DNA from 3 places in the Arthrobacter sp. KUASC02 genome. Region 1 is predicted to be linked to each of the others. Evidence: riboswitches for the same ligand, from Rfam matches in the RefSeq annotation. Region 1 holds a riboswitch; each other region holds the start of a gene.
The links. Region 1 has a riboswitch for thiamine pyrophosphate ahead of AC6JAC_RS09960 (bifunctional hydroxymethylpyrimidine kinase/phosphomethylpyrimidine kinase). Riboswitches for the same ligand answer to the same signal wherever they lie in the genome.
Positions count from the first base shown of each region.

Region 1 (4,250 bases):
AGTGCGGGCAACTCAATGGTGCTGCCGGCTCCACCGGGGACGCGGTTCAGGGTAACGAAGTCTCCAACGGAAACCTTCTCTTGGCGGCCGCCTGCGCGGACAATCGCGTACACCACTGGGGAACTCACTTCTCTCGACGTTTATTACTAGATTTGCGTGCGGAACCTGGGTCCAATTGTTTGGCCTGGCTCACGCTGTGCCTCAACGCCGGTGGATTCCCCGGGGGAACCCATGAGTTATCCCACGAACCATTCCGCTTGTCATTCCAAACAGACTGTTCCGGGGTCATAACCCAAGTGTTGGCGTAAGCACCGAAGATCTAGACTACGCTAATTTTGCCTTCGGCCGCAAATGAGGCTGGCTCCGACGGTAGTACGTGATAGGCGCCACTCTGTGCAATACAGACTGCCGCTGCAACGACTTCCGGAACCGTGCCCCATTACCTTACCGGCTCCGGAACACTTTGCGGTGCAGCATGCACGCGCGGCGCGTCGAAAAAGTCCACCTCGTAGCGGCACGACTGCCGGAAGGCCAGGCGCATGGCCTGCCGTTCTGCTGCAGAGGCAGCCTGTGCGGCGTCGTCGGTGATACGCACTGCCTCCCTGGTGGCGGCGGCGAATTCCTCGTCGGCGTACGTGCGGAGCCAGTCGGCGTAGGGATGGCCCGACGGCGACCCGGCCGCCTCGAACTGACCGTGCAAGGTGGCACCCACCTCGGCGTAAAGCCAGAAGCACGGCAGCACCGCGGCCACGAGCACTCCATAGCTTCCGGAAACAGATGAGGCCAGCAGGTGGTCCACGTAGGACTTGGTGACCGGTCCCAGGGCGGCGTCCACGTTCCGGGTGCTGAGCCACGTCCTGTGCAGTTCGGACTCCACTTCCAGGCATTGTTGCGCCGAGCGGGCCCAGAAGAGCTGTTCGGCCTCGGTGGGGGCAATGGCGGCGGCACGGGACAGAACCCTGGAATAGCCGTTCAGGTAGATGGCATCCTGGGCAAGGTAATACGCAAAGTGCTGCTCGGTAAGGGAGCCGTCGGCGAGGCCGCGGATGAAGTCCAGCCCGTAGATGTCATCCAGGTCCGCTCCGGCGTCCTGCCGGAGCGCCGCGGCGAACTCCCCTGCGGCCAGCGCATCCTGGCCCTTCGGCGCCAGATGGTGGAAATGGTGCACCGGGCCGTTGCCCGTTCCCACCTCCAGCGCTCCGGCTTCCCTGAGCGCTCCCTGCAGCCATGGCTTCACTGCCCGCAGGGATGCCTCCCAATCCCCCAGCCTTGCCTGCGCGGTGGCCATGGCCGAGGACAGGGAACAGCCGGTGCCGTGGCTGTTCCTGGTGTCGATCCGCGCGCCGGGGACCACCACAACGTCCTGGGCGAGCAGTCCTTCAGTGTTGACGAGGGCGTCGGGGCATTCGCCGCCCTCGAGGTGTCCGCCCTTGACCAGCACCGTGGTGCCCGCCTGCGCGGCGAGGCGCTTGCCCTGGCCGAGTGCCGCTTCCCAGTTGTCCGCCAGTGGCTCGTTGAGCAGCATCGCCAGTTCTGCCAGGTTCGGCGTGATGAGGTCGGCCAGCGGCAGCAGTTCGCGCAGCTCGGCCTCGGCAGCCTCCTGCAGGAGCCGGTCCCCGCTGGTGGCGACCATCACGGGGTCAAGAACCACGACGGCGGGACGGGCTTTCTCCAGCCAGCTACGGACGGCGGCAATCACCGCAGAGTCGCCCAGCATGCCGATTTTCACGGCGTCGATGCTGATGTCGTCGCTAATGGCCTCTAGCTGCGCAGTCAGGAAGCCGGCCGGCGGAACGTGGACCGCCCGGACACCGTGGGTGTTCTGTGCCGTCAGGGCGGTGATGGCAGCCATGCCGTATCCCCCGTTGGCGGCAATGCTTTTGAGGTCCGCCTGGATTCCCGCCCCGCCGGACGGATCGGAACCGGCGATGGCCAGCACCCGCGGCGTGCTGCGCAGCGGGCCGCCTCCCGGTGCAGGCGCTACGGGCGTGGCAGGAGTGGGCAGGAATGATGAAGCCAAAGGAGACATCCCTTCGCCGGTGCTAACCGGACAGGTTCAACGGGTCTGGATCTCAGCCGGCCCTGTGCGCGGCACCCCGTGTCAGTCCCCTAGCCTAGCTTTTCCCCGCAACGAACTCGCGGGCACGGCCCGAAACACGCGTATTGCTACGCCTGTCCCGGGCCGCACCCGCGGTGTCAGCTGGCTGAACGAAAGCCTGGCCTGATCAAAGCTCGTTGGCTCAGAGTTCCGAGGCCGGGACCCCCACGCCAAGGATGATCGGCTCGTTGGCCGGCGCCTTGGCGGGCGCATCCTTCTTCGCCGGCTCAGGTGCCTTGGCTTCGTGCGTGTGCCCTGATGCGGCAACCGGGGCAGTCTCGTGGTGTTCCACGGACGTCTCGTTCGCTGCGCCCTGGGCACGGCTCGCGCTTCGGTTGCGGCGGGGACGGCGGGCCCGGCCCTGCACCGCGGTGTGGTCGGTGTAGTCGGCTTCAACAGCCTGGGCCGCCGGCGCCTGCGCTGCCGGTGCCTGCGGTTCAACCGGTGATGCCGGAGCCTCTGCCGCGGCAGGCTCACCAAGGTGGGCGAAAGCTTCGGCCAGGCGGTCAAGGGTCAGTGCCGGTCCGGAGGCAGGGGCTTCTCCGGCGTGCTCTACGAACGGCAGTGCCACCTTTTCGCCGCCAAAGGTCAGGACCGCTGCCGGCCGCCCTGCAGCAGCCACTTCGGTTTCCGACACCTTCGCGGGCCGGGCCGCAGCGGGTGCAGACGGGGTGGCCTGCGTCGGAGCCGGCCGCGCCGGCGCTCCTGCCTGCCCGGCCGGGGACTGGGCGCCCTGTGCCTGGGCTGCCAGTGCCTGGCCTACTGCCTGTGCTGCGGCGGCCGCGGCCGCGGGGGCTGCATGGCCGGCCTCGGCATCGTGGAGGTGGGCAGCATGCGCTGCCGCTGCGATGTTGGCCAGCGCCACGCGGGTCGCTTCAGCCTTGGCATGGCGCTCGGCGTCGGTGGGCTCGTGGTGCACAGGAGCCGGCGTCAGCGGAGCAGCCTCGGAAGACGGCTGGCCGCCCTTGCCGCGTCGGCGGCTCTTGCGCTCCGTACGGGGTGGCTGCTGGGTTTCCGTCCGCGGCACGTGGTGTTCGGCGGCCACAACGTTGGCGCGGCGGTGTTCCACGGGCTCGTCGTGGGTGACGATGCCGCGGCCGGCGCATGCCTCGCACTGCTCGCCGAAGACTTCCAGGAGACCGGTGCCCATGCGCTTGCGGGTCATCTGCACGAGGCCCAGCGAGGTGACTTCGGCAACCTGGTGCTTGGTCCGGTCGCGTCCGAGGCACTCGACCATGCGGCGAAGCACAAGGTCGCGGTTGGATTCGAGCACCATGTCGATGAAGTCAATGACGATAATGCCGCCGATGTCGCGGAGCCGCAGCTGGCGCACCACTTCCTCGGCCGCTTCCAGGTTGTTCTTGGTGACGGTTTCCTCAAGGTTGCCGCCGCTGCCGGTGAACTTGCCGGTGTTGACGTCAACCACGGTCATGGCTTCGGTGCGGTCGATCACCAGGGAGCCGCCGGAAGGCAGGAAGACCTTGCGGTCCAAGGCCTTGTGGATCTGCTCGTCGATCCGCCAGGCCGCGAAGATGTCCGTGTCCTTGGTCCACTTTTCGAGCCGGCCCACCAGGTCCGGCGCCACGTACGTGACGTACGCCTCGATGGTGTCCCAGGCTTCCTCGCCGGAAACGATCAGCTTGGAGAAGTCCTCGTTGAAGACGTCGCGGACCACCTTGATGGTGAGGTCCGGTTCGCCGTAGAGCAGCTCCGGCGCAAGGATCTTGGTGGACGTGGCCTGGCCTTCGATGCCTTCCCACTGGGCGCGCAGGCGGTTGATGTCGTGCGTCAGCTCTTCCTCGGACGCCCCCTCGGCGGCCGTGCGGACAATAACGCCGGCATCTTCGGGGAGGCGGTCCTTCAGGATCCGCTTGAGCCGGTTGCGCTCGACGTCGGGCAGCTTGCGGGAGATCCCGGTCATGGAACCGCCGGGAACGTAGACGAGGTAGCGGCCGGGCAGGGAGATCTGGCTCGTCAGGCGGGCGCCCTTGTGGCCGACCGGGTCCTTGGTGACCTGGACCAATACGGAGTCCCCGGACTTCAGCGCGTTCTCGATCCGGCGCTGCTTGCCCTCAAGGTTGACGGCGTCCCAGTTGACCTCGCCGGCGTACAGCACGGCGTTGCGGCCGCGTCCGATATCCACGAATGCGGC
Region 1 covers NZ_AP046053.1:2,173,067-2,177,316, reverse strand. The annotation lists gene rplU (50S ribosomal protein L21) at 1-116, opposite strand, end outside; gene AC6JAC_RS09960 (bifunctional hydroxymethylpyrimidine kinase/phosphomethylpyrimidine kinase) at 440-2,029, opposite strand; TPP riboswitch at 2,012-2,109, opposite strand; gene AC6JAC_RS09955 (Rne/Rng family ribonuclease) at 2,241-4,250, opposite strand, start outside.

Region 2 (4,250 bases), 470 kb from region 1:
AAGCAGCCCGCCGTATTGGGCAGCACCCTGATGTTGTGGTCCACCAGGAGCTGGAACAGCGAACCCGTTTCCGCCGGGGAGTAGCGGCGCATGGCCACGGTGGTCAGCTCCGTGCCCGACGCGATTAGAGCCGCCCCCAGGCCGTCCAGGCTGGGCGCGCCGCCGGTGCCCATGATCAGCCGTGATCCCAGGTGGACACCGTCCACGATGAAGGGGTCCGCCGTGTGCTGTGCGGTCCCTGCCGCGCCGGCAACCGTAGTTCCTGCCATGATGCTCAACCTCCCTGTACTGCGGTAACGAGTTCGACGTCGTCGCCCTCGGCGAGCGCCGTGACGAACCACTGGCTGCGCGGCACCACCTCGGAGTTCCGGGCCACTGCGACGCCCAGTTTCCGACCGTCGGCGGCCTGCCCGCTGGGGGCGAGGTTCCTGCCCGTGACCTGGCTGATGAGGGTGGTGACGGACGCGCCGTCCTCCACCGCATGGACGGTGCCGTTCAGAGTGATGTTCATGCTGTTTCCTTGTTCGGGTCAATTGTGACGATGTTCAGTGGCGCTGCCGGCGTTCCCGGCGTCGGCGCGGGGACGGAAAACCGGTCGGGCCGGAAGGGCGCCCAGCGGGGATCGGCGTTGCCGTCCATGAGCTGCCTGCAGATGGACCCCGCCGCAGGAGTGAGCAGGACACCGTGCCGGAAGAACCCGGTGGCAATGATCAACCCCTCGACGTCGCCGCCGGTTCCCGCGGCGGCTACGCGCCCCAGCAGGGGCGCGTTGTCCGGTGTTCCCGGACGGGCCCGCGCCGTGGCTTCCAGGAGTTCCAGTTCGGCGACGGCCGGAACCAGCACCTGCGCGTCACGGAGCAGCTGGTAGACGCCGCCGGCGGAAACAGCTGAACGGGCCGGCGTTGCGTGTTCGGTTCCAAGGCCGGCAGCCTCTGCCCCCGGGAGGGCGTCTTCACGCTGGGTGGCCCCGATCACCACGGTTCCGTCCTGCCGGGGCACGATGTAGACGGGAACCCCATGGACCATGCCGCGGACGGTGGATGTCAGCAGCGGCCGCAGGTAGGCGGGGACCCGCAGGCGCAGGATGTCGCCGTACACCGGGCGGAGGGGCAGCTTCAGTCCCGCGGGCAACCCGTTGAGGGCCGCAGACTCCAGCCCGTTGGCAATGATCGTCTCCCCGGCATGCACCGCACCTCCCCCGGCCAGGGTGATGCCGCTGACCCGCCCGTCCGCCCACAGCAGGCCGTCCGCCCGCCGGCGCACGGCGGAACCTGCCAGCGACTCGGCGATCAGGGCGAGGAGCTTGCGGGGATCCACCTGGTGGTCCGCCGGGATGTCGAAGGCACAGGAGATTCCGGGGCTCAGCAACGGTTCCCGTGCCCGCGCCTCCCTGACTGTCAGCGGTTCCACCGTGAGGCCGCTCGACAGCTGGACGCCGCGCAGGTCGGCGAGCGCCCGGCGGTCGGCGGCGTCGACACCCACGGCGAGGGTCGACGTCGTGAGGTAGCCGGTGTCCGGGCCGCCGCTGCCGGATTCTCCGGGTTTCCCCCCGGGTTGAAGGCTCGCGGCAAAGCCGGGCCACAGCGCGGAGGAGTGAAGCATGAGCTCCAGGAGGTCCTCCTCCTGGTAGTGGAGTTCGCTGACCGGTGCCAGCATGCCGGCGGCGGCCCAGCTCGCTCCGGTGCCGGGCGCGTCATCGATGAGCACCACGGACCGGCCCGACTGCCGGGCCTCCCAGGCGATGCCGTGGCCGATGATTCCACCGCCAACCACGGCGACGTCGGCGCTGATGTCGCGGCTGCGCGCGGCGGGGCTGCCCGTTGGGGATTGCGGGGTCATTGTCATCCTTCCCTACGCCGGTACTAACCGGATCAGGTCAAGCGGTCGGCTCTGACGCCCTCTCAGCCCTGCAGCTTTGTGACAGCTGCTGCGGGCTCCCGCGGTACTCCCCCAGTTTAGGGGAACTAGGCTGGTGCCATGACCGAGCAAGCTCTCCTCACTGACGCCCGCCTGTACCTTTGCACCGACGCCCGCACGGATCGCGGCGACTTCGAAGACTTCGTGGATGCCGCCTACGCCGGCGGCGTCGACATCATCCAGCTCCGCGACAAGAACCTGGAGGCAGCCGAAGAACTCGAGCTTCTTGATGTGCTGCAGTCCGTTGCGCGCCGCCACAGACGCCTCTGGTCGGTCAACGACCGCGCGGATGTCGCCTCGCTCTCCGGCGCACCGGTGCTGCACATCGGGCAGAAGGATCTTCCGCTGGCGGCTGCCCGGAAGTTCCTCGGCAACGACGCCGTGATCGGCCTGTCAACGCACGGCACCGAACAGATCGACGCCGCGGTGGCCGCCTCCCGCGGTACCGGCGGGCTGGACTACTTCTGCGTGGGGCCGGTCTGGGCCACGCCCACGAAGCCGGGCCGGGCCGCCGTCGGCCTCGACCTGGTCCGCTACGCGGCCGGGGCCAGCGGCAACGAAACAGCAGGCGGGACCACGGTCCCGTGGTTCGCCATCGGCGGCGTTGACCTGGGCAACGTCGAGCAGGTGGTGGCTGCAGGGGCGCAGCGGATCGTGGTGGTCCGCGCCATCACCGAGGCTGACGACCCCGCCGCAGCCGCGCGGTCACTGCTCGAAGCGCTCGACGCCGGCGCATCCTGACTACCCGGTCAGTCCGAGCTGCGTCATCCGCTTGGAGTGGTTTTCCGCCAGCCCGGCAATCAGGCCGCTGACCAGCTCCTTCGCCGCGGCGGTGTCCTCCCCGCCGATCAGGTTTCCGAGGAACGCGTGCTCGTAGCTGACGCGCTGCGCCTGGGTCAGGGCTTCGCCCAGCAGCCGCCTGCCCCACAGCGCCAGCCTGGAGGCGAGCCTGGGATCATCGGCGAGGGCGCCCTTGAGCCGGTCGCGGAGAACCTCCGTCGTTTCATCGGAGGCCTGGATCTGTTCGATGAGCTCCCGTGTTTCGGCGTCGACGTAGTGTGAGATGGCCCGGTAGAAGTCGGCGGAGACCGTGTCGATGACATAGGCCTTCATCAGTGATTCGAACCAGTCGGCCGGGCGTGTCCGCGAGTGGAAATAGTCCACTGCCGGCTGGAACGGCAACATGGCGTCCTCGGCGTCGATCCCCCTGGCCTCGAGCCTGGCGCTCACCAGTTCGTAGTGCCGGAACTCCACTACGGCGATCCTGCCGAGCACGGCACGGTCGTGGAGGGTGGGTGAATAGCGCGCGTCGGCGGCAAAACGCTCAAAGGCCGACAGCTCGCCGTAGGCCATCATTCCGAACAGGTCTGTGACGAAGCGGTTGTAGCGAGCAGTGTCAGCCGGGGTTGAGCTCATCGTCCAAGACTAATGGCGGAAATGGAGCTAACCTGACTTTCGTGTCCCATCATCGCCTGACTCCAAGTGTCCACGAACAGACCAACCGGCTGGCCGACGCGCTGAACGCGCTCCGCACGGAGTTGGAACTGCCGGGGCCTTTCCCTGACGATGTCCTGCAGGATGCGCTGGCGGCCATTGCGGAACACAAAATGCCGGACCTGGACCTTACGGATGTGGGCTTTGTGACCATAGATCCGGCGTCGTCCACGGACCTGGACCAGGCCCTGTTCATCGAGCGGTCCGGCGACGGATACAAGGTGTTCTACGCCATCGCCGATGTGCCGTCCTTTGTGGCACCGGGCGGGGCGCTGGATGCCGAAACCCGCCGCCGGGGGCAGACGTTCTACGCCCCGGACGGGCGGATTCCGCTGCACCCGGAAGTCATCAGCGAAGAGGCAGGCAGCCTGCTGGCCGGCCAGTTGTGCTCCGCTTTCGTCTGGGAGTTCGACCTGGACGAAGCAGCCCGTGTGCAGTCGGTGCTGGTGCGCCGCGCCAAAATCCGGAGCCGTGCCAAGCTCAGCTACAAGGGTGTCCAGGCCGAACTCGACGCCGGCACTGCCGCCCCCGTCCTGCAACTGCTCAAGGAAGTAGGGCTCAAGCGGGTGGAACTGGAGAGGCTGCGGGGCGGAGCCAGCCTGAACATGCCGGAACAGGACATCGAACAGCTGCCCGACGGCGGCTACCGCATTGTGGCTGCCCCGTCCCTTCCGGTGGAGGACTGGAACGCCCAGATCTCCCTCATGACCGGCATGGCCGCGGCGGACCTCATGCTCGAAGGCAAAGTGGGCATCCTGCGGACCATGCCGTCCCCCGATGAACGCTCGCTCCTGCACTTCAAGCGGCAGACCAACGCGCTCGGAAAGCCCTGGGACGGC
Region 2 covers NZ_AP046053.1:1,707,287-1,711,536, reverse strand. The annotation lists gene AC6JAC_RS07860 (thiazole synthase) at 1-269, opposite strand, end outside; gene thiS (sulfur carrier protein ThiS) at 275-511, opposite strand; gene thiO (glycine oxidase ThiO) at 508-1,845, opposite strand; TPP riboswitch at 1,832-1,951, opposite strand; gene thiE (thiamine phosphate synthase) at 1,978-2,658, shown strand; gene AC6JAC_RS07840 (ferritin-like domain-containing protein) at 2,659-3,333, opposite strand; gene AC6JAC_RS07835 (RNB domain-containing ribonuclease) at 3,375-4,250, shown strand, end outside.
Region 2: another riboswitch for thiamine pyrophosphate. It lies ahead of thiO (glycine oxidase ThiO); the one in region 1 lies ahead of AC6JAC_RS09960 (bifunctional hydroxymethylpyrimidine kinase/phosphomethylpyrimidine kinase).

Region 3 (4,250 bases), 1.8 Mb from region 1:
GCACCGGGCAGCCCCGCACCGGGCAGCCCCGCGGCACCCGGCAGCGCGGCACCCGGCAGCGCGGCACCGGAGCGTGCGCGGGTGGCGGGCACATACCCGGGCACCCAGACGCCGGCGGCCACGAGCATGTCCCGGGCCTGGTCCAGGACCTGGTCCGGCGGCCCGTCCAGGAGCACGGCGGAATCCGTCGCCGATCCAGGCTGCAGCACCACGATCCGGTCCACCAGGTCTTTCCACACGCCCACGCGGTGTTCCACCACCACCAGCGTTGCCCCGGTTTTGTCCAGGCACCGGCCCACGGCGTCCCTGACCTCCAGGACGCCCAGGGGGTCAAGGTTGGCCGTGGGCTCGTCGAGGAGCAGCAGTCCCGGGCGCATGGCAAGGATGCCGGCAAGCGCAAGGCGCTGCTTCTGCCCGCCGGAGAGGGCCGACGTCGGGTGGTCCAGCGGCAGGTGGGCCAGCCCGACGTCGTCGAGCGCTTCTCCCACGCGCGTCCAGATGTCCGCGCGGGGCACGGCCAGATTCTCGGCGCCGAAGGCGACGTCGTCCCCCACGCGGGACAGGACCACCTGCGTCTCGGGGTCCTGCTGCATCAGGCCGGCGCGGCCGCGCTGTGCCCGCGGCGGGGCGCCGTCGATCAGGAGGGTGCCCGTCTCGTCCGAGTCGTCGGCGTCCGGCGTGCTTTCATGGTGGGCGCCGGCGTCGCTGTCGCCGAGTACCCCGGCCAGGGCGTGCAGCAGTGTTGATTTGCCCGCGCCGGAGGGGCCCAGCAGCAGCACGCGTTCGCCAGGCTGGATGTCCAGGTCCAGGCCGTGGACGGCGGGCTGGGACCGGCCGGCGTGCCGCCAGCCCCAGCCGCGTGCCGTGACCGCAGCCGGGCGGACGTTATCCGAAGATGTCATGAGCGGGGTGCGTTCGTCAGGAAAAGACGGGCTCCGTAGCTGCCTTGCGGGAGGCAAAGGAGCTGAGCACACCGGTCCGGGCCAGGCCGCGGGTGGCGATCCAGGACAGCGCACCGGCAATAATGGCGCCGGAAATGGCGGTGAAAATGATGTAGGCCAGCTTGTCACCGGCCGCGTAGGCGACGTTCCAGCCCCACGGAGCGAACGAGTCGTTCAGGCCGCAGAAGAGGCCTGCGCCGGCACCGGCCAGCAGCGAAACGGGCAGGTTGAACTTCTTGTACACGAACACCGCGAAGATGATTTCGGCGCCGAGCCCCTGCACGAAGCCGGAGAACAGCACGGAGGCACCGTACTGCGAGCCCATGATCAGCTCACCGGTGGCAGCCACTGTTTCGCAGAACAGTGCGGCTCCGGGCTTGCGGATGATTAGCATGCCCAGGACGGCGGGAATCATCCAGCCGCCGGCGATGAGGCCGGTCAGGGGCGGGTAAACGGCGTTCATGGCCGGGGTAACGGCGGCGGCGCCCTGGGACCAGGCCCAGAAAATGACGCCGCCGGCCACTGCGATCAACGCGGCAACCACAATGTCCACCACGCGCCAGCTGTACTTGCTGTGCGGCAACGCCTGCTTTGCAGAAATATCAGTCATGTCTTCCTCCTGAGGTACAGGAGGGGAGAGTGTTTCCCGGCAAGGGCCGCGGCTTCCGCCGCCTGCTGCCGGACACTCTGAGAACTCGACTCCCTTGCGCCGGTACTAACCGGATCAGGTTCGAGGGTCTGCGGCTGTCCGCACTCTCAGCGCCCGCCTCCGGTTCCCTGGACTGTTCCAGTGATGCCCGACGGCGACGCTCCCCTGTCGTATCAATTCGCCCTTGTGGGCGTGGACCAGTTTACACCCGCGGGCCCGCGAAATCCCGGGGCGGCTGTCACAATGCGCGGTGATGGGGGCGGCCTGATGCGGCTAGGCTAGGGGAAGCCCTGTTTCCGCCGTCTCCCACCTGTTAGGGGTACTGGAATGAGTTTTTTCATCAAGCTGCTTGGAACCGGAGTGAGCCTGCTGGCCGGATTTGCCGGCACGAAGGCCGTTGACGTCGTCTGGGAAAAGGTCACCGGACGCAAGCCCCCCAAGGGCGACAAGAACGACGTCCCCACCACCCTGCGCAGCGCCCTGACCTTTGCGCTGGTCTCGGCCGCTGTCAGCGCCATCATCCAGGTCCTGGCCAACCGCGGCACGCAGCGTGCCATCACCCGCTTCGCCAAGACCCAGGACATCGTCTAGGCCCAACCGTCCTGCGGCCCCCCGCTAGGATGACGCGCCGTCGTCGGCGGGACCGTCGTGCGCTGCGCGCTCGTCTGCTTCCTGGCCGCCGGCGGCCCGCCCGTCGGCGGTCTTCTTGTCCGCCGCCTTCTGCACCACGGCCTCCAGTTCGTCCGTCGTCAGCAGCTCCCTGTGCAGGTGCTTGGTGCGGTAGCCGGCCCGGCCCACCATGTGCGCGGATACGGGAACGGTGAGGACCTGGAAGATCCACGCCACGAACAGTGCGGGCCACACCCACCAGGTCCGCAGCTGCAGGCCCACCGAGGCCAGCAGCAGGAAAAGGCCCAGCACCTGCGGCTTGGTGGCAGCGTGCATCCTGCTCATCAGGTCGGGGAAGCGCAACAGGCCGATGGCCGCGCCAAGGGACATCACGGCGCCCACCACCATAAAAACGGCAGACACGGCGTCGATGACGGTGTCCACGGCGGATGGTTCAGGATTCATTGGGGTGCTCCCGCCGGTCGGCCACGAAGCGCGCCACAGTCACGGACCCGATGAACCCGATGATGGACAGCGCCACCAGCAGCATCAGGTTGTTCAGGTGCCGGTTCACGGCCATGTCGATGCAGAGCGTGGCCCCGATGATGGCCAGGAGCACGTCCGAGGCCAGCACCCGGTCCAGCAGCGACGGGCCGATGGCGATCCGGACAATGGCCCCGGCTGCCGCGAGCGACAGGATCACGGCCGTTACGGTCAGGACGACTTCCATCATGCGCCCACCTCCTGTTTCAGTGCGGCCAGTTCTTCACGCGTGCCCATGATCCGGATCAGTGCCGCCTCGGCATCCCGGACTTCCTTGCGCAGGTTCACGATGTCCTCCCCGCTCCGCACGTTCAGCCCGTGGATGTAGAGCGTGGACGTGGAGCGGTCCACCTCTACCACCAGTGAGCCTGGAATCAGCGAGATGACGTGGCCGGTGGCAGTGACCATCAGGTCCGAATGGCTGCGGAGCTGGACGGCGACGACGGCGTTGGTCACCTTGGGCCCGCGGGCCACCGCCAGGTACAGCACCTGGAAGCTGGCGGCCACCACTTTGCCCAGGAAAACGATGGCGAACGGGACGGCCCGCACGATGCTGAACCGGCCGCCCAGTTCCACCGGCGGCAGGTAGAACAAGCGCGCCACCACCACGGCGATGAGGGCTCCGAACAGGAGGTTCCCGGGGCTGAAGTCCTGCCAGAGCGCACCCCAGACAAACACCAGCCAGACGAGGAGGGGCAGTTCCTGCCGGATTGAGATCCGTCGGCGGTTCACTTCTGGACCTCCGGCTGCTGGCCCTCAGGCTGCGGGCTTTCCGGCTGCGGTTCCGCAGGTTCAGGCTGCGCGACCGGGGGCACCGGAGCGTTTTCGCCCAGCACCGCCTGGATGTAGGAACTCCTGTCCAGCATCTCCACGGCCGACTGGTCCGCCACCCGGAAGAGCGGCCCGGCGAAGACGGTGAGCGCCACGCCGAAGGCGACAAGCCCCAGGGTGGATCCCACCATGGTCCGCGGCAGCAGCGTGACGTTGCGCTTGCCCGCGCGGTCGCCGGTGTCGGAGTCCTCGGGGGCGGCCAGCAGCACGGGGTCGGGGTTCTCTGCGTCCTCGGGCTTGCGCCAGAACGCGCGGTTCCACACCCGGGCGATGGCCAGGAGCGTCAGCAGGCTGGTCAGGACACCGCCGATCACCAGGGCGTAGGCCAGCGGGGTGCCGAGCTGCACACCGGCCTGCAGCAGCCCGAGCTTGCCCAGGAAGCCGGAGAACGGCGGGATTCCGGCCAGGTTCATGGCGGGAATGAAGAACAGCAGGGCCAGGATCGGGGACAGCTTGGCCAGGCCGGCCACACGGTCGATCGAGGAGCTTCCGCCGCGGCGTTCGATCAGGCCCGTGACCAGGAACAGGCTGGTCTGGATGGTGATGTGGTGGGCCACGTAGAACACCGCCGCGCCAAGCCCTGCCACGGAGGACATGGCCAGCCCGAACACCATGTAGCCGATGTGGCTCACCAGGGTGAATGAGAGCAGACGTTTGATGTCGCTCTGGGCCAGGGC
Region 3 covers NZ_AP046053.1:372,868-377,117, reverse strand. The annotation lists gene AC6JAC_RS01670 (ABC transporter ATP-binding protein) at 1-902, opposite strand, end outside; gene AC6JAC_RS01665 (ECF transporter S component) at 919-1,551, opposite strand; TPP riboswitch at 1,625-1,767, opposite strand; gene AC6JAC_RS01660 (DUF4235 domain-containing protein) at 1,918-2,181, shown strand; gene mnhG (monovalent cation/H(+) antiporter subunit G) at 2,206-2,664, opposite strand; gene AC6JAC_RS01650 (MrpF/PhaF family protein) at 2,654-2,932, opposite strand; gene AC6JAC_RS01645 (Na+/H+ antiporter subunit E) at 2,929-3,474, opposite strand; gene AC6JAC_RS01640 (Na+/H+ antiporter subunit D) at 3,471-4,250, opposite strand, start outside.
Region 3: another riboswitch for thiamine pyrophosphate. It lies ahead of AC6JAC_RS01665 (ECF transporter S component); the one in region 1 lies ahead of AC6JAC_RS09960 (bifunctional hydroxymethylpyrimidine kinase/phosphomethylpyrimidine kinase).